2 linked regions of the Priestia megaterium genome follow. The protein of the gene in region 1 binds, or shares a complex with, the protein of each later gene. Links are inferred from orthologs where the notes say so. Each region holds a gene or a part of one and is shown in the gene's direction. Other genes may lie near its edges.

What was found.
Region 2: the proteins of trxA (region 1) and arsC are in contact, whole or in part, in an NMR structure (PDB 2IPA), measured with the Bacillus subtilis proteins. The link is inferred for Priestia megaterium from one-to-one orthologs.

Annotation. Positions count from the first base shown.
Region 1 is NZ_CP023317.1:4,476,605-4,486,190, reverse strand. Bases 3,758-6,502 are described here. They hold trxA (thioredoxin), read left to right. Parts: upstream 3,758-4,845; coding sequence 4,846-5,160; downstream 5,161-6,502. Other genes in these bases: uvrC (excinuclease ABC subunit UvrC), read left to right, coding at 5,384-6,502; CEQ83_RS22960 (electron transfer flavoprotein subunit alpha/FixB family protein), read left to right, coding at 3,758-4,437. Outside these bases: CEQ83_RS22980 (AMP-binding protein), read left to right, coding at 1-1,081; CEQ83_RS22975 (fatty acid metabolism transcriptional regulator FadR), read left to right, coding at 1,194-1,778; CEQ83_RS22970 (enoyl-CoA hydratase), read left to right, coding at 1,858-2,631; CEQ83_RS22965 (electron transfer flavoprotein subunit beta/FixA family protein), read left to right, coding at 2,650-3,423; more of CEQ83_RS22960, read left to right, coding at 3,457-3,757; more of uvrC, read left to right, coding at 6,503-7,150; CEQ83_RS22945 (aspartate kinase), read left to right, coding at 7,535-8,767; CEQ83_RS22940 (YslB family protein), read right to left, coding at 8,819-9,346. UniProt on the Bacillus subtilis protein: Participates in various redox reactions through the reversible oxidation of its active center dithiol to a disulfide and catalyzes dithiol-disulfide exchange reactions.
Region 2 is NZ_CP023317.1:1,713,063-1,722,736, reverse strand. What follows is about bases 4,297-7,129. They hold arsC (arsenate reductase (thioredoxin)), read left to right. Parts: upstream 4,297-5,418; coding sequence 5,419-5,841; downstream 5,842-7,129. Other genes in these bases: speG (spermidine N1-acetyltransferase), read left to right, coding at 6,376-6,900; CEQ83_RS08600 (DUF1565 domain-containing protein), read right to left, coding at 5,814-6,200; CEQ83_RS08610 (arsenical efflux pump membrane protein ArsB), read left to right, coding at 4,297-5,394. Also shown: CEQ83_RS08645 (PocR ligand-binding domain-containing protein), read left to right, coding at 1-162; CEQ83_RS08640 (carbon-nitrogen family hydrolase), read right to left, coding at 301-1,107; CEQ83_RS08635 (MBL fold metallo-hydrolase), read right to left, coding at 1,119-1,778; CEQ83_RS08630 (winged helix-turn-helix transcriptional regulator), read left to right, coding at 1,881-2,258; CEQ83_RS08625 (ArsI/CadI family heavy metal resistance metalloenzyme), read right to left, coding at 2,511-2,945; CEQ83_RS08620 (ArsR/SmtB family transcription factor), read right to left, coding at 2,996-3,325; CEQ83_RS08615 (ArsR/SmtB family transcription factor), read left to right, coding at 3,730-4,077; more of CEQ83_RS08610, read left to right, coding at 4,096-4,296; CEQ83_RS08590 (stress protein), read right to left, coding at 7,161-7,634; CEQ83_RS08580 (class I SAM-dependent methyltransferase), read right to left, coding at 7,913-8,674; CEQ83_RS08575 (mechanosensitive ion channel family protein), read right to left, coding at 8,899-9,674. UniProt on the Bacillus subtilis protein: Catalyzes the reduction of arsenate [As(V)] to arsenite [As(III)]. In vitro, can dephosphorylate para-nitrophenyl phosphate (pNPP).

The DNA of each region.
Region 1 (9,586 bases):
AATTTCAGACGAAGATATCGCGATTTTGCAATACACCGGGGGAACAACAGGTTTTCCAAAAGGAGTCATGCTTACTCATAAAAACTTGGTAGCCAATGCAACGATGTGTTCACATTGGTTATACCGCTGCAAGCATGGAGAAGAAAAAGTGCTTGGAATTATCCCGTTTTTTCATGTGTATGGTTTAACAACGGTTCTGGTTCTATCGGTTTTGCAAAACTACGAGATGGTGCTTCTGCCTAAATTTGATGCAAAAACGACGCTCAAAACCATTCATAAGCAGCAGCCTACTTTATTTCCAGGTGCTCCGACAATTTACATCGCATTATTAAACCATCCTGATTTAGCAAAATACAACCTATCTTCTATTGATTCATGTATGAGCGGTTCGGCTCCTCTTCCTGTGGAAGTGCAGGAGCAGTTTGAAAAGCTCACTGGAGGTAAACTAGTGGAAGGATATGGATTGACGGAAACCTCTCCTGTTACTCATGCTAATTTTCTTTGGAAAGAGAGAATACCAGGAAGCATTGGAGTGCCTTGGCCAGACACAGATGCCAAAATTCTCTCGTTTGAAACAGGTAAAGAAGCTGCTGTAAGCGAAGTAGGAGAAATTGCGGTTAAAGGTCCTCAGGTCATGAAAGGATATTGGAAGCAGCCTGAAGAAACGGAGGCTGTTATGCGAGACGGGTGGTTGCTAACAGGTGATGTTGGCTATATGGATGATAAAGGTTATTTTTATGTAGTAGATCGAAAGAAAGATATTATTATTGCCGGGGGATATAATATCTATCCTCGAGAAGTTGAAGAAGTATTATATGAGCATGAAAAAATTCAAGAAGCTGTAGTGGTAGGTGTTCCTGACCCATATAGAGGAGAAACAGTGAAGGCTTACATTGTATTAAAAAATGGTGTAAGATGTACTGAAGAAGAGTTAAATGAGTTTTCTAGAAAGTATTTAGCTGCTTATAAAGTTCCGCGCCTTTATGAATTTCGAAATGAGCTTCCAAAAACAGCGGTCGGGAAGATTCTGCGACGAGCGCTGATTGAAGAAGAAAATGAAAAGCATAAAAAGGCGACGTAATCGATCGTCGCCTTTGATTTTTTTGCTGAAACATAATTGACAGATACTTGCGGTTTCTTTATTATAAAGATATGAATGAATAATCATTCATATTTTAAAGGAGCGTATAAGATTGAGAAGAAATAAGCCAAAGTATAAGCAGATTATCGATGCAGCTGTAGTAGTAATAGCAGAAAACGGATACCACAATGCTCAGGTTTCTAAAATTGCTAAGCAGGCTGGAGTTGCAGACGGTACGATATATTTATATTTTAAAAACAAAGAAGATGTCTTGATTTCCTTATTTCAAGAGAAGATGGGACAGTTTGTAGAAAAAATTTATGAAGAACTGGCGGGAATTGAAACTGCGGCAGAAAAACTTCACGTATTAATTGACAAGCATTTTTCGTTTCTAGCGGAGGATCATCATTTAGCTACAGTGACACAGCTTGAACTGCGTCAATCGAACAAAGATTTAAGATTGAAAATTAACGATGTATTAAAAGATTATCTGACTCTCATTGATTCTATTTTACAGACAGGAATCGAAACGGGTGAGTTTTCTGAAAATATAGATATTCGTCTTGCGCGACAGATGATTTTTGGAACGATTGATGAAACTGTCACAACATGGGTAATGAACGATCATCGATATGGTCTAATAGAATCGGTAGATAAAGTCCATTCCCTGCTGTTAAACGGCTGCAGCGGCTCATAATCGTAAGTGAGCCTGCTGCTCCCTTGCGAGGGGAGAAGCGCAAGGTAATGAAAATAGAAAGAAAGGGTGGGGGAAACAAATGGAGATTATCCAGGTTGAAACTGTTGATGCAATAAGCTTCATTACGTTGAATAGACAACCTGCTAACGCTTTGTCTCAAGATTTATTAAAAGATCTTTCAAGTGTTTTAAAACATTTAGAAGATAGCAAAGAGACAAGGGTTATCGTCATTAAAGGCGAAGGGAAATTCTTTTGTGCTGGAGCTGATATAAAAGAGTTTACATCACTGCAGCAGGAAAAAGATTACGAGAAACTTGCTGTTAACGGCCAAGAGCTCTTTGAGTATATTGAAAATTACCCAAAACCAGTTATTGCAGCTATTCATGGAGCTGCTTTAGGCGGAGGATTAGAGCTTGCTATGAGCTGCCATATCCGTTTGGTAACAGAAAATGCTAAGCTGGGCTTGCCTGAACTTCAGTTAGGAATTATACCAGGGTTTGGAGGAACTCAGCGATTGCCTCGTTATGTAGGGGTTCATAAGGCTTGTGAGATGATGCTGACAAGTGATCCAATATCGGGCAGCGAGGCAGTGGAGTTAGGATTGGCAAACGCAGCTTTTGAAGAAAGTCAGCTTATCAATGAAACATTTTTACTTGCTAGAAAAATTGCCAAAAAAAGCCCAATCTCTGTTAAAGCTACTTTGCAGCTGCTTCAACATGTAAAAACAGATGCTTATTACAGCGGCATCAAAAAAGAAGCACAATTTTTTGGAAGCGTATTCAAAAGCCGTGATGCTCAAGAAGGCGTAGCCGCTTTTATTGAAAAGCGCCAGCCCAAATTTTTAGGAAAATAAGCTTAGGAGGGGAATTGAATGAATATTTATGTGTTAGTAAAAAGAACGTTCGATACAGAGGAGAAACTTTCACTAAAAAATGGTCAAATTGTTGAAGATGGAGCTGAATTTATTATTAATCCTTACGATGAGTATGCAGTTGAAGAGGCTATTCAGCTAAAGGAAAAGCATGGCGGAGAGATTACGGTCGTGAGTGTAGGAGGGGAAGAATCAGAAAAAGAACTCCGAACAGCTTTGGCTATGGGAGCAGATAAAGCGGTTTTAATCAATACGGAAGATGACATAGAAGATGGCGATCAGTACACGACTTCTAGGCTGCTGGCACAGTACTTAAAAGAGCAATCTCCTGATTTAATCTTAGCAGGAAACGTAGCGATTGACGGAGGTTCAGGCCAGGTGGGACCGCGCGTAGCAGAACAGTTAGAAATCCCTTATATTACAACGATTACAAAGCTGGATATTGAAGGTGAAAAAGTGACGGTTGTACGCGATGTGGAAGGAGATTCGGAAGTTATTGAAACGTCGCTTCCTCTTTTAGTAACAGCTCAGCAGGGACTTAATGAGCCTCGCTATCCATCTCTTCCAGGGATTATGAAAGCGAAGAAGAAACCGTTGGTTGAAGTGGAATTAGACGATTTAGATTTAGATGAAGATGATGTAGAAGCAAAAACAAAGACAATTGAAATTTATTTACCTCCGAAAAAAGACGCGGGGCGCGTATTACAAGGAGATATAAAAGATCAAGTAACAGAGCTGGTCAATTTACTGCATAAGGAAGCAAAAGTCATTTAATAAGTCAAAAGTCAAAACAATGGGGGTATTGTAATGGGACGCAAAGTGTTAGTTCTTGGAGAAGCACGTGATGGGGGATTACGAAACGTATCGTTTGAAGCGATTTCCGCAGCGTCTACTGTAGCTGACGGGGGAGAAATTATTGCAGCGTTAGTAGGAAAGGACGTAAAATCTTTAAGTGAAGAACTTATTGCATACGGAGCAGATAAAGTTGTTGTGACGGAGCACGAAGATTTAGCTGCTTACACATCGGATGGTTACGCTCAGGCATTATTAGCCATCATTGAAAGTGAACAGCCTGAAGCTATCGTATTTGGGCATACGGCTCTTGGCAAAGATCTAGCGCCAAAACTGGCAGCTCGCTTAGACAAAGGACTTATCTCGGATGTGACGGATGTAGAAGTGGGAGGGGATCAAGTAGTCTTCACTCGCCCAATTTATTCTGGTAAAGCATTTGAGAAGAAAATCATGACCGATGCTTTTACGTTTGTCACGATTCGTCCAAATAATATTTCACCGCTTGCAAAAGATGAGGGGCGTACAGGTGATGTAGAGGATTTAAATGTTGAAATCAAAAACCTGCGTACTGTTGTAAAAGAAGTCGTACGCAAAGCAACGCAAGGGGTTGATTTGTCCGAAGCAAAAGTCGTGATTGCAGGTGGTCGAGGTGTAAAAAGCACGGAAGGTTTTGGACCTCTCCAAGAACTAGCGGACGTGTTAAATGGAGCTGTTGGAGCGTCTCGCGGAGCGTGCGATGCAGATTACTGCGACTATTCTCTTCAAATCGGTCAGACGGGCAAAGTAGTCACACCAGATTTATACATTGCCTGCGGAATTTCAGGTGCTATTCAGCATTTGGCAGGTATGTCAAATTCAAAAATTATTGTTGCAATCAATAAAGATCCTGAAGCGAATATTTTTAAAGTAGCTGACTACGGAATCGTTGGAGATTTATTTGAAGTAGTGCCTCTGCTAACGGAAGAATTTAAAAAGCTGAAAGTACAGTCTGCGTAAGATTCTCGGACAAAAGTATTTGAGACGAAGTGAAGAACGAACCGTTGATCAAGATTTTTGATTAGTGGTTCGTTTTTTTGTTAGGGTAAACGCAGGGTAGGTCTTTCTAGCAGGTGATTGGAGGGCAAGGCGAAGACTCCTGCTAGAAAAGCGAAGTCTTGCATGGAAATCAACTGCGGTGTCGCAAGCGGTTCAACCCATGTATACTATTTGTTCGTCTTTGGATTCATTTAGTCAGGTCTCAGCCTCATGGGAAACGAAATTTTCTACGCATATTTTTAGGCAAATTGTACAAACTAGAGCGGAGAATAAACAGTATAAATGTAAGCAAAAAGTTAGCAAACCTTATTTGAAGGTGATATACTGTGAGTAGAATTTGGATATTGCATATATTTAGGAGGAATTAAAATGGCTATTGCACATGCTACAGATAAAAACTTTACAGATGAAATTAAATCAGGCCTAGTGCTTGTTGACTTTTGGGCACCATGGTGTGGCCCTTGTAAAATGATTGCTCCAGTTCTTGAAGAAATTGATGGCGAACTTAACGATAAAGTTAAAATCGTAAAAGTAGACGTTGATGAAAATCAAGAAACAGCTGGAAAATTTGGTGTTATGAGTATCCCAACTTTAGTATTATTCAAAGATGGAGAGAAAGTTGATCAAGTAGTTGGTTTCCAACCAAAAGAAGCATTAACAGAATTAATTAATAAACACGCGTAAGTCAAAACCTAGCTCAGGCTAGGTTTTTTTCTTTTTCTCCACTTTTTCTCTTTTGGGAATACTTTTATTTAGCGAATATGCGTTCGTTTGTTTTATACTAGATGTAAGGAACACCGCCATAAATCCAGCTTATGTACATGTATTAAGACAGGAAAGAATGTAGGTTACGCTTCATAAGCGATTGTATAGATGGACAGAGTAAGAGAAGAGGAAGGAGAAAAGTATGAACGATTATTTAAAAGAAAAGCTGGCTATTTTACCGGATCAGCCCGGCTGTTACTTGATGAAAGATAAATATGGAACGGTCATTTACGTAGGAAAAGCAAAAGTATTAAAAAATCGAGTACGTTCCTACTTTACCGGATCTCATGACGGAAAGACGCTTCGACTTGTAAACGACATTGTCGACTTTGAATATATCGTCACATCTTCTAATTTAGAAGCGCTTATTTTAGAAATGAATTTAATTAAAAAGCATGACCCAAAATACAATATTATGCTTAAAGATGATAAGGGCTATCCGTTTATTAAGATTACAGCTGAAAAACAGCCCCGACTTGTTATTACAAGAAAAATAAAAAAAGATAAAGGGAAATACTTCGGTCCTTATCCTAATGTTCAAGCAGCAAATGAAACAAAGCGGCTTCTTGATCGCATTTATCCGTTAAGAAAGTGCTCCACTATGCCAGATAGGCCTTGTTTGTATTACCATATCGGGCAATGTCTAGCTCCTTGCGTAAAAGAGGTAAAAGAAGAGCAAAACAAACAAATTATTGAAAATATCACGCGGTTTTTAAATGGTGGATATGAGCATGTCAAAACAGAGTTAACTGAAAAAATGTTAAAAGCTTCAGAAGAACTTGACTTTGAACGGGCTAAAGAATACCGAGATCAAATTGCTCATATCGAAGCGACAATGGAAAAGCAAAAAGTAACGTTTAATGATTTTGTTAATCGAGATGTGTTTGGCTATTCTTACGATAAAGGCTGGATGTGTGTTCAAGTTTTCTTTATTCGCCAAGGGAAATTAATTGAGCGAGAAGTTTCTATGTTTCCTTTTTATAAAGAGCCAGAAGAAGATTTCTTAACTTTTATCGGTCAGTTTTATGCCAAAAATATTAAGCCAAAAGAAGTGATGGTTCCAGCAACGATTGATGCAGAGTTAGCTGAGAAGTTAGTAGAAGTAGAGGTTCAGCATCCAAAGCGAGGCAAAAAGAAAGAATTAGTAGAACTTGCGTGTAAAAATGCAAAAATTGCGCTCGGTGAAAAATTCTATTTAATTGAACGAGATGAAGAGCGTACAGTTGGCGCAGTTGAACGGTTAGGAGAAGAGCTTGGAATTGCCGCTCCTTATCGGATTGAAGCATTTGATAACTCAAATATTCAAGGAACAGACCCAGTTTCTGCGATGATTGTTTTTGTTGATGGGAAACCGGAAAAGAAAGAATATCGCAAATATAAAATTAAGACGGTAAAGGGACCAGATGATTACAGTTCCATGAGGGAAGTCGTTCGCAGACGGTATTCCAGAGCATTAAAAGAAGGTCTTCCGCTTCCGGATTTAATTGTTGTAGATGGAGGCAAAGGGCATTTAGCTGCAGTACAGGACGTTCTCGAAAATGAATTGGGACTTTTAGTGCCTACAGCAGGTCTTGTCAAAGATGATAAGCACAGAACCTCCAATCTGATGATTGGTGAGCCTCCTCAAATCATACCGCTTGAACGCAATAGTCAAGAATTTTATTTGCTTCAGCGAATTCAGGATGAAGTTCACCGCTTTGCGATTACCTTCCACCGTCAAGTGCGCTCTAAGTCCGCTTTTCAGTCAGTTCTGGACGACATTCCGGGAGTGGGAGAAAAGCGTAAAAAAGCTTTGTTAAAGCATTTTGGTTCGGTGAAAAAATTGAAAGAAGCAACGATTGAAGATATTCGAAATTCAGGTGTTCCTCAGAACATTGCTGAAAAAATTTATGAAACATTGCAAAAATAGTCTTGAAATAATAGAAAATATTTGATAAGCTATTAACTAATTTCATACGACACTTCATCAAATGAAGTGAAGATAGAGGTGCAAATTTAATCAGTACGCATCAGGAAGGGTATGAGCCCTTATGAACGATGCGGAAAGGGAAATTTGCCGAAGTGAACATTACCTCATAGTAATGATTGCTGGTTCTGCGTTGAATAAACGTAGGATTGTCAAGATGTAGATTCTTGGAGAGCTATCTCACGGCAGTGGACGGTTATGTTTTATAATTTTCGTTCGTTAAGCAATGAGAGCTCATCTCATTGCTTTTTTTATTGTCTGAGTAAAAAAATTTAGCTTCTCATCATCCTGCATATGCAAATTTATTGAAAAGGAATGAACAAAATTATGGCATTAATCGTTCAAAAATTTGGTGGAACATCTGTTGGTTCTGTTGAACGTATTCAACATGTAGCAAACCGTGTTATTCAAGAAGCAGAGCGCGGTAACCAAGTAGTAGTTGTTGTATCGGCAATGGGCAAAACCACAGATGCACTGGTGAAATTAGCAAGTGATATTACGGACAGTCCAAGTAAACGCGAAATGGATATGCTTCTTACAACTGGAGAACAAGTAACGATTTCCCTGTTAACAATGGCTCTTCAATTCAAAGGTCATGAAGCCACTTCGCTAACAGGTTGGCAAGCTGGTATCCAGACAGAAGCAGTTCACAGCAATGCACGAATCCAGCACATTGACACGACTCGTATTCAAAGCCAATTAGATAGAGGTCGAATCGTAGTAGTAGCTGGATTCCAAGGCTGTTCAGAAGATGGAAGCATTACAACATTAGGTCGAGGCGGCTCTGACACGACGGCAGTAGCTCTTGCCGCGGCACTAAAAGCTGCAAAATGTGATATTTATACAGACGTAACAGGAGTGTTTACGACGGATCCGCGCTACGTAGAAGATGCTCGTAAACTTCATTCTATTTCATATGACGAAATGTTAGAATTAGCCAATTTAGGAGCAGGGGTGCTGCATCCGCGCGCTGTTGAGTTTGCAAAAAATTATCAGGTACCGCTAGAAGTGCGTTCAAGCTTAGAAAACGAGAATGGAACGATTGTTGAGGAGGAAGTTTCAATGGAACAAAACTTAGTCGTAAGAGGAATTGCGTTTGAAGATAATATTTCACGGGTGACAATTGAAGGGTTAAACAACGAGTTACAAACTCTTTCTACTATTTTTACAGCATTAGCAAAAGAACAGTTAAACGTGGATATTATTATTCAAAACGTAACGGCTAATAATCGCCTCTCTATCTCATTTTCTATTAAAACTGTAGACGTAGAAGCTGCTCTTGCCGTCTTAAAAGAGTATAAATCTACTTTGGGGTATACGCGTATTGAACATGAAAGCGGTCTGGCTAAAGTATCGATTGTGGGATCTGGCATGATTTCTAATCCAGGTGTTGCAGCCGAAATGTTTGAAGTGCTGGCAGGAGAGAAAATTGAAGTGAAGATGGTCAGCACGTCTGAAATTAAAGTATCTACAGTTGTACCGCATGCTGATATGGTAAAAGCTGTTGAGACGCTTCACGTAGCATTTGAATTAGAAGAGCAGCAGGCAGTGCAAGTATAAAGAAGAGAAAAAAGACGTGGTATCTCCACGTCTTTTATATATACGTATTTCTTACTTTTTATAACGCTCCGCACGGGTTTCGGTAGGTAAGATATCTTTTCGGTCCCACTGCACGGAAATCAGCACTTTTCCGTTCTTTTCTTTAGGTGTTAAGTAGGCTTCTGTTAGGCAGTTGTTTTGACGCTGAATCTGTTCAGCCACAAATCCTGACTCAAGATGAAATGAACAAGTTTCCTGCTGAAATCTTTTGCTGACCACATCACCTGATAACTCAAGCTCTAGTGAATATTTATCTTTTTTGGCAAGCGTCAGTGTTCCCCAGGAAGCTGCTTTAAAAAAAGCGACGATTTCATCCATTGTATTTAATGGATATTTACGCGCAAGGTGTTTTCCTGCCCAGTATGAGATGGTATTCGTTTCGTCTCCAAGAAGCTCTGGAATCAACACGTCACGCAAAAGACTGTATCCAAAATATGGAACGTGATCAAGAGCTCTCTCTGTTTCAGCTGCGGCATTAGGTTCTAATGTTTCCATCGTCTCTTCAAGTTCTTGCTGTGATTCTGTTTGTAAATTGCTCATGCTTTCCCCTCTTTCTTTACTACTATTATATACAAATCTAAAAAACCTCTCACGCATTTTTTTAATAAAATGTAAGAGGATCTTTATTATGGTAAAAAGAGTTAGATGTAAAGATAAAAAATCCATAAAATTACTTTTAAAAGGGTACTTTTACCTGTGTAAATGTTTTGTGAACTTGTTTACAATAAAAGTATAAAGTAAACGCTTACTTAACTGTGGCAAGCGATATTATAATAGAAA
Region 2 (9,674 bases), 2.8 Mb from region 1 along the record:
ATAGAGTGGTCCAAGCAATTATTAGAAGAAACGGATTTGTCTATTGCACAGATTAGCGATGAATTAGGTTTTAATGATCCTGGATATTACATCAAGACATTTAAAAAATATGAAAATATAACTCCTAACGTCTATCGGAAATATTATCAAGAAAAGATGTAGAGTTTTCAGTCCTGACGTAAGAAACATATAACTTTTCCATACTGATACTAGTATTCTAAAAAGGGTGCTTTTCAGTATGGAAAAGCAATGAGACACAGTCATGTGCTGGCCTTTACGCTATAAATAATATATAAATCTCTATTCCGCATGCTTATAAACATTGGGTCTCAGGCCCTCAAATATTGGGATGTTTTTTTGTTGTTCTGTAACTTTCTGTATATGAATTTCTGCTGTTATGATTTCTTCTTTGTCTCTCCCCTCTTCTATAATGTTTCCATTTGGATCGATGACCATTGAATGTCCAGCGTATGTGTTGCCGACATGATTTTTATGATTCACATTCCCCACGCTGTTACATGCAATGACGTATACACCATTTTCTATAGCTCGTGCTTTCAATAGTGTTTTCCAATGGTCTATATTTTTAGTAGTCCATTGTGCAACGTAGAATACAATTTTTGCACCTTGAGAAGCCGGAAAGCGTGTGATTTCTGGAAAACGTAAATCGTAACATATAATTTGACTAGTTTTGATACCGTTAATTTTGAATACTTCCGGTACTTCATCTCCACCTGTTAAATAATGATGTTCATCTAACATCGGCACGAGATGTATCTTATCTTTTTGGTAGAGCAGTTCGCCCGTTTTTGATACTGCAAAGGCTGTATTATAAATATTTCCATTCCTTTTATTCGAAACTGAACCTGCAATGATATTCACTCGATGTTTAGTTGCTAAACTTTGGATAAATGGAAAAGCCCTCTTTAAATCAATGTCTGCTTTTTCTGCTACATTTTTTAAATCATAACCCGTATTCCACATTTCAGGTATTACAACAATTTCCGTATCTATATCCAGCTTTTCTGCAAATAAGGATACAATACGGTTTTCGTTTTGCTTAACTTCTCCTTCAATAATCTCCATTTGAAATAATTGTATTTTCATGTTTTTCCCTCTTATTCATAGATAAATTTATAAATAGAATATAAATCATTGCTGTATTTGACATCTTCGCCATGTGAAGAAGAAATAATAGAGGGTTTAATTTTATCTATAATTCGCCCTCTATTAATATTTTCATCCATATCAACTGTGAACTTTCGAATCGGTGGATGTAAGGATTCGGTATTAGAAAAGAATAAGTCTCCAATTAGCAGCACATTGTCCTCTTTATGATGGTATATGACATGTCCTGGGGTATGTCCGGGTGTTAGATATACGTCTACGGGTAACGTTTTAATGATATTGTCACTTAAACCTTCAACTTGATGTTCTACGCCTGTTGTTTCTTTTTCTGCCTTGTTTGGATACGGTTTTTCGCCATTGATAAAAGGCGTTTCAATTTCGTGTGCGTAAATAGGAATATTTAAATGATCTTTTAAATACTTGGCACCATTAATGTGATCCAAATGGCCATGTGTCAGCAAGATACTCTTGGGAATACCTAAAGATTTTGCTGCATTCAACTGCGCATATGCATAGTCTTCCATTCCGGTATCGATGAGATAAACATCCTCACCATCCACTATGTACCATGTATTGATCTTAACTCGGATACCAACGACGGTTTCATAAGTGAGTCTATAAACATGTTCAGAGATTTGAACAAATTCCAATTCATACACCTTCTTCTGATTTATTTGATATCATAAGTGTAATCAGAAAAAATAGGAGTAACAAGAAGGCACAAATTTGTTACTCCCCATTGAGGTGAGGAAATGTCAGAGTTTAAAAGCGATCAATACGGCCCTTGTACGTTAACTGTAAAGCAAGCCTGTCCAATTGAATTAGCGATGCACATTATGGGCGGTAAATGGAAAGGCATTATTTTGTCTTTGTTATCAAAGTCACCTATGTATTATAATGCAATGCGCCGTGAAATACCGGGTATTACTCAGCGCATTCTTACACTCCAGCTTCGCGATATGGAAAAAGACGGATTAATAGAAAGAGAAGAAACAAACGATAACCCTAAAAGAGTTTTATATTATTTAACAGAGCTTGGAGAAAGTTTTATCCCAATACTTAAATCTTTAGAGAAATGGGGCAATGCTTACATAAGCAAGCAGGAAGAAGGAATAAAAGAGTCTCAATAATTAAGGGTAATCCCTCACTTTATTCCTTTAACATTTAACATACAATCAAACCTATTGTTCATATAAGCATTCATTTCTATCTATTCTAATCAAGTTTTGGCATAGGAACGAGTTCTAATTATAAGCAAGAAAATATATATGCTTACAGTTAGCTGTCTTAACAAGAAAACTCCCCTAAACATAATCGATTTTATGTTAAATAAAAAAGACAGAAAGAGTCTACTTCTTCCTGTCTTTTTTGTCATTTAAGCATCAGCAACATGAGTTGCTTGCAGGTGACTTTTCATTCACTCCAACGCTATCCTCAGTCTTATGAACCTCACTATCAGATTTCGTATAAAAAAACTCCCACTCGTTCCCGTCAGGATCTGTTACCCAAAACTTATCTTGCACAGCATAGCAGCAGGTCGTATCTATTTCTTCACGAGCAAAGAACCCCTCTTTTTCTAGTCGTGATTTATGAGAATGAATCTCCTCAGGAGTTTCTACTTGGAAGCCGAAATGATTCACTTGATTACCTTTTACATCGTCACGTACGTTCAAGGTGAAATTTAATCCGGGTTCATCTAACAAGAATTTAGCGTAATCTACTTTCGTTTTTACAGGTCGAACGCCAAATACCTTTTGATAAAACTTAATGGACGCCTCTAGATTCGTTACATTAATTCCTACGTGAACATATTTCATTTACACTTCCTCCTTCGCATGCTAAATAATATTATTTGGAATGTAGTAAATTAAGAGCATGGGCCGCTTTTACTTGTATCTTTTCTAAACAAGCAGCATAGTTCTTCTGATAAGAGGTGGTTCACCTCTTTATCATTTAAATCATAATAACTCCATGTCCCTTTTGTTTCTTTTGTGATGAGGTTTGCTTCTAATAAAATCTTTAAGTGGTAGGAAAGTTTAGATTGAGACATCCCAAAGAATTCAGTTAGATCACATACGCATGTCTGTCCTCGCTGGCAGAGCTCATACATAATTTCTAATCTCTTTTGATCAGCAAGAGCTTTAAATTTTTGTTCGTACTGTTTAAATGGGTGCTTTCCTTCCTTGACTGTTTCCATTGTCATTCTCCTTCATCAATTTTTTTTGATTTAAAGTTCGAAGCTCTCGGCAGCTTTTTTAAAGTTACTGTATGTAGTTTCCCCTCTTAACGTAGGATCTTGATGAAAAAAACGCTGAAAGATTAGACTTTGTGCTTCCTTATAGTTCATCCCTTGAGTGTTCATAACTAAATGAAAATAGGCTCGAAAGTACGTAACCGATAAGTTTCCAGAGTTGTTGACTCTCACTGCTTTTCCCCTCACTTTTATAAATCAATTTTTTTTGATGTATTCATCATATCTGGAAAATTTAGATAAATCAAGACATTAATCAAATTTTTTTGTTTAATAGTAGTGTATATTTTTGTTGAATGTATAATCAAATACTTATATAATTATATTTGGAAATAAGGAGGTGAGTTGGATTGGATGTAAAAGTACAAATAGAAATGGAGAAAGCAGCACAGATACTGAAGCTGCTTGGCGATAAGACAAGATTATCTATGATGAAACTGCTCCAAAATAACGAGTGCTGTGTTTGTGAGCTAGTCGAAATTTATAAAGCAAGTCAACCGGCTATTAGCCAACACTTGCGTAAATTAAGAGATATCGAACTTGTAAAGGAAAGACGACAAGGACATTGGATTTTCTATTCATTAAATAAAGAAAACGGCTATTATCAGTTTGTCCTTAATATACTTGAATCTTTACCAAGCGAAGATGGACGATTAAAAGAACTAGAAAAGCAAGGATTACGCATTAGTTGTTGCTAATAGTAGGAGGTTTGTAAAATGGTATCAGTTATAGTAGCCTCCCTCATCTTCTTAGTGACATTGATTTTTGTCATTTGGCAGCCAAAGAACTTGTCTATTGGTTGGTCAGCGTGTGGAGGCGCAGTTTTAGCTCTTTTAGCAGGTGTGGTTGATTTCCATGACGTGCTGGATGTAACTCAAATTGTATGGAACGCAACGTTAACGTTTATTGCAGTTATTATTATTTCTTTAATTTTAGATGAAATTGGATTTTTTGAGTGGGCAGCGTTACATATGGCACGAGCTGCAGGAGGTAATGGCGTTCGCATGTTTGTATATGTATCCCTCCTAGGAGCTGTAGTAGCCGCATTATTCGCTAATGATGGGGCAGCCTTAATTCTAACACCTATCGTACTTGCTATGGTGCGGGCACTCAAATTTGAAGATAAAATGGTCTTTCCTTTTATTATCGCCAGTGGATTCATTGCGGATACAACATCGTTACCTCTTGTAGTAAGTAACTTGGTCAACATTGTATCAGCTGATTTCTTTGGTATTCGTTTTTCTGAATTTGCCTCACGCATGATTGTGCCAGATTTATTTTCACTTTTGGCAAGTATTACTGTCTTGTATTTGTATTTTCGTAAAAGCATCCCTAAGAAATACAATCTAGATGATTTACAGAAACCTGTTGAGGCCATTAAAGACATGAAAATGTTCCGTTTATCAGGAATCGTTTTATTTATTTTAGTTCTTGGTTACTTTATTGGTGAGTTCTTCAATGTTCCAGTTTCTATTATCGCAGGTATTATTGCCATTTTATTCTTAGGAATAGCAAGAAAAAGCCCGGCTGTTCACACGAGAAAAGTGTTAGCAGGAGCTCCGTGGGCGATTGTTTTCTTTTCGATTGGTATGTATGTTGTTGTGTATGGATTACGCAATGTGGGGCTAACTGAAGTACTAGCAAGCCTTATTCAAACAACCGCTGATCAAGGATTATTTGCAGCAACCATTGGTATGGGATTTATTGCAGCCATTCTCTCATCGATTATGAACAACATGCCAACCGTGATGATTGATGCTTTGGCCATTGATGCAACTTCTGCAACAGGTACGATTAAAGAAGCTCTGATTTATGCAAATGTCATTGGTTCGGATCTAGGACCAAAGATTACACCTATTGGCTCTCTAGCGACGCTCTTATGGCTTCATGTTCTCTCGACAAAAGGAGTTAAGATTTCTTGGGGAACTTATTTTAAAACAGGTATTATCTTAACCATCCCAACATTGTTTATTACACTTGTTGGTTTATATATTTGGTTATCAATTATTTCTTAACACATCATAAAGGAGATTTTACACATGTCTAAAAAAACACTTTATTTCTTATGTACAGGTAACTCTTGCCGTAGCCAAATGGCTGAAGGATGGGCAAAAAAATATCTAAATAACAATGAATGGGATGTACGCAGTGCAGGATTAGAAGCTCATGGATTAAATCCTAACGCTGTAAAAGCAATGAAAGAAGCTGGTGTTGATATTTCAAACCAAACATCTGATATTATTGATCCTGAAATTTTAAATAATGCAGATTTAGTGGTTACATTATGTGGCCATGCAGCTGATCATTGCCCCGTAACACCTCCTCATGTGAAGCGTGAACACTGGGGATTTGATGATCCTGCAAAAGCAGAAGGAACAGATGAAGAGAAATGGGCATTCTTTCAACGTGTCCGTGATGAAATTGGTGAGCGTATTCAGCGTTTTGCCGAAACAGGTAAATAATTAATTAAGAAGCAGTCTATTTGTGTAGACTGCTTTATTTTTTCTCCACTAATAAGGGGCTTTTCACTTTTATAGTTCCTGAAAATAATAGGCTCTTGTTTAGTACCTGAACGGCTAATAATTAATTGTTCGTAATAAATGCCACCTCTGATGTAAACCGTAGTTCCGGGTGGAGCTGCTTCACTTGCCTTTCTTAATGTTCTAAAAGGTTTGCTTTTAGTACCTAAGTTTTTGTCGTCCCCTGTAGGAGAAACGTAGATCTCATGATGTATAGGTTCTACTGAAGGCTGATTAGCTGCCTCAACCCTTTGGTTTATACAACACAGTAAAATAATAAAAATACCAACTGCTTTTTTCATAAGATACTCCTTAAAGTTAATGAGTTTCACTTACAAGATGTTTAAATTATACTATTGCTCTTTTAATAAATATGTAAAACATCGCACTATGTCTTGTTATTTTTTAAAACTACAGCAACTTTTACATTTAAAACGGAAAGTGCTAAAGTAATGCTAGAATATGGAGGTTTGAGAAATGAATAAGGAACTTAAGTTACGTCCTTTGGAAAGAGAAGATTTAAAATTTGTCCATGAACTCAATAATGATGCAAATATTATGTCTTATTGGTTTGAAGAGCCTTATGAAGCTTTTGTAGAGCTACAGGACTTATATGATAAACATATTCACGATCAAGGTGAGCGTCGGTTCATACTAGAAAAGGACGGGGATATGCTTGGATTAGTGGAATTGGTCGAAATTGATTATATTCATCGTAGAGCAGAGTTTCAAATTATTATTGACCCTACATATCAAGGTCATGGTTACGCCATGGTTGCCACAAATCTAGCAATGAATTATGCCTTTTCGGTATTGAATATGCATAAACTTTACTTAATTGTAGACAAGGAAAACGAAAAAGCAATTCATATCTATAAGAAGGTCGGTTTTTCTATCGAAGGTGAGTTAAAAGATGAATTTTTTGTCGATGGAAGCTATCATAACGCTATAAGAATGTGTATGTTTCAAAAAGAATATTTACAAACCAAAAGTAAAAACTAAGGTTGAATTAGTATAAGTTTCCTGCTCACTAAAAGAGAAAAAAGAATGAGATCGGGCTTCTGTTAATGCAAAGAGAAAAACTCCTGTTCAGACGCAACAGGAGTTTTTCTCTTTTTAAGCTGTAGATGATATACAAATTTCTATTCTGCATGCTTATAAACATCCGGTCTCAGGCTTTCAAATATTGAGAAGAGCCTTTACCATGGCGGTAAAGGCTCTTCATATGCTCTTCCCTGATGGGAGTCTTATGTTATCTTTAGTTAAGGTCTATGAAAATTGACTGTTTTCTCGTCATCTCCTGTGCGTTCAAACCAGCCTCTGAAGGCCCAGTTATCATAACCTCCATCACCTTCATTAATAAATGTTCCTTCTTCAAATATCCAGACTCCATACGTAATACCATCATAATCTACGGTATCAAAATACTGAACACCTTGTAATTGATCTGAATTATAACTTTGACTCAAATTCATGACCATTACATTATATTGTTGACCCGATTCAAAAAACGCTTTTTCCATTGCTCCCTTGACGAACCCACTTCGATTGTCGGCTGTTTTAGCCGCATCTGCAATCGCTTGTCCTATGGCTACGGGATCAACTGTTACGTCTCCTCCAACTTCTGCAGCTTCTGCGGAACCTGCAGAACCTCCTAAGTTCGGTAGAGCTAATGGCGTCGCTAACACAGCTAAACCTACGGCAGAAGCTACAACAGCTTGTTTCGCTTTTCTCATTTGATCTCCTCCTATTTTTAGGTGATTCTTAGAACATTTACCCTTTTTTTTCACATTAAGACAAAAAATACTGTAATTAAGAATAGGAGGTAGACCATTTCATTCTTTTGAAGCATCTGTTCAACCAAACATAAGCTGATAAGTTTCTTTCTAAAGGCTCTCCCACTTTTTCTGCCATTTCTCTCGGTGAACATGGCATCTTATTTTTGAGCCATTATTCTACTATGACGCCGTATTGGAAAAAGTTGAGGTAGCTCATTCAATATGATAACCCACTATTATTTAATGGATTTAGTTGCAATATAACAAGGCATATATTCAGTGATTTTCCCCTTGTGATGATGATCTTCATAAAGGTCTTGTAAGGTGAATCCAGCTTTTAGTTGTCCGCCAATTTGAGTTTCTAATGAATGGCTAAACTGTACACCGCCATTTTTTATAAGTTCTTCATCATTTTCTACGGTGTTTTTAGTTCCATCATAAGGTAATTTATTAACCACTTGTAATGCTTTTTCATCTTCTCCAAATAAATAAAGAGCAGGATTTGCAAAGCCAGATAGCAGAACGCCACCTTTTTTTAGAACTCTAAAACATTCTTGCCAAACGTGTTCCACATCTTGAATATAGCAGTTTGATACAGGGTTAAAAATCATATCGAACGTCTCATCTTCAAAGGGAAATGTCTTACTCATATCCCCTTTAACTATTTCAATAGAATAGCCTTCTCTAGTGGACACCATTTTTTCTAATTCTAATTGCTTATCAGAGTAGTCAAAAACCGTAACTTCCGCATGTTGGGCTGCAAAGACTGGGCACTGCTGTCCTCCTCCGCTAGCAAGTCCCAATATTTTTGCTTTTTTAAATGGAATAAACCAGTTATGCGGAACAGGCTTACAAGGTGTTAAGTAGATATCAAACTTACCTTGAGTTGCATCTACAAAATCTTGATGATTAATAGCTAATGACCATTCTCCTCCCGCTGAAGCCCATTCATCCCACATTTTGGAGTTAATTTTTGTATAATTAGATTTTTGCGCCATAGTTAATCCCCCTTTACCTTTTTACGTTATTTGTTTAATTTTACCATGTTACTAGAAGAATTTAGATGTACTAATTAATTTGTTCTGTTTCAGAGAATTAATCTTTACTGGAGAAGTACTTAATAGATATTTTTAAAAATAAAAAACACCCTTTTGAAAAATCACAAGGGTGTTTTTATCCTACATATAAAAGCTTGTATATAAACAAGGTACGAGTTTTATTTTTAATGGCTTGTCTCGAAGCTTTCAGCCATCATTAGGTCATTTTTGTAGGCAGCCATTGCGAGTTCATATCGCACCTTTTGGCTCGCTTCTACAAAATCAGCTTCCTTCACAAGGCCTGATAATGAATATTGGTGACCTTTAAAACCTACGTTCAGTTCAGTAATTTGATTGAATTGAAAGCCCTCTATAGGAATTCCATTCATATCTTTCAACAAATATTGACCATATTTTTCGTTACATGTTTGTGCTACCTTCTCCATTACTTTGAAGGCATCGTCCGGGTTTTGCCTGTAGTTGAGAATAAGACTTTCATTTACCCGGCGTCTTCCTCGGGTTCCATTCTGAAGTTCCGTAATGTTGCTATATGAGACGGTATAGAGGTAGCCGTCATATTGACGAATCTTTAAGTAGCGCATTGTAATTTCTTCTATTTTCCCTTGACGGTTTCCGTTAAGAATAACATAATCTCCGTGGTGGATCTGGCGTTCAAACAAGTAAGTCAGTCCCATTATATAATCACGGATGATATGCTGGAGGATTATTGCCAGGGCACTGGCCAACACTACCGAACTAGTGAGAATCTTTCCGAAGTCAAAGAAATGGCTAAGCACATAAATAAAGAAAAAAGCCAGCCCCAATACTCTTGTGACCTGATTAGAAAAGTGCATGAGCGTCTCTTCTCGTTTTTCATCTAAAAAGCTCGTTTTATCAAAGAAAAGCTTAATGAATTTGCGAATAAAATAAACGATAAGTACAATCAGCAGCCCTACCGTTA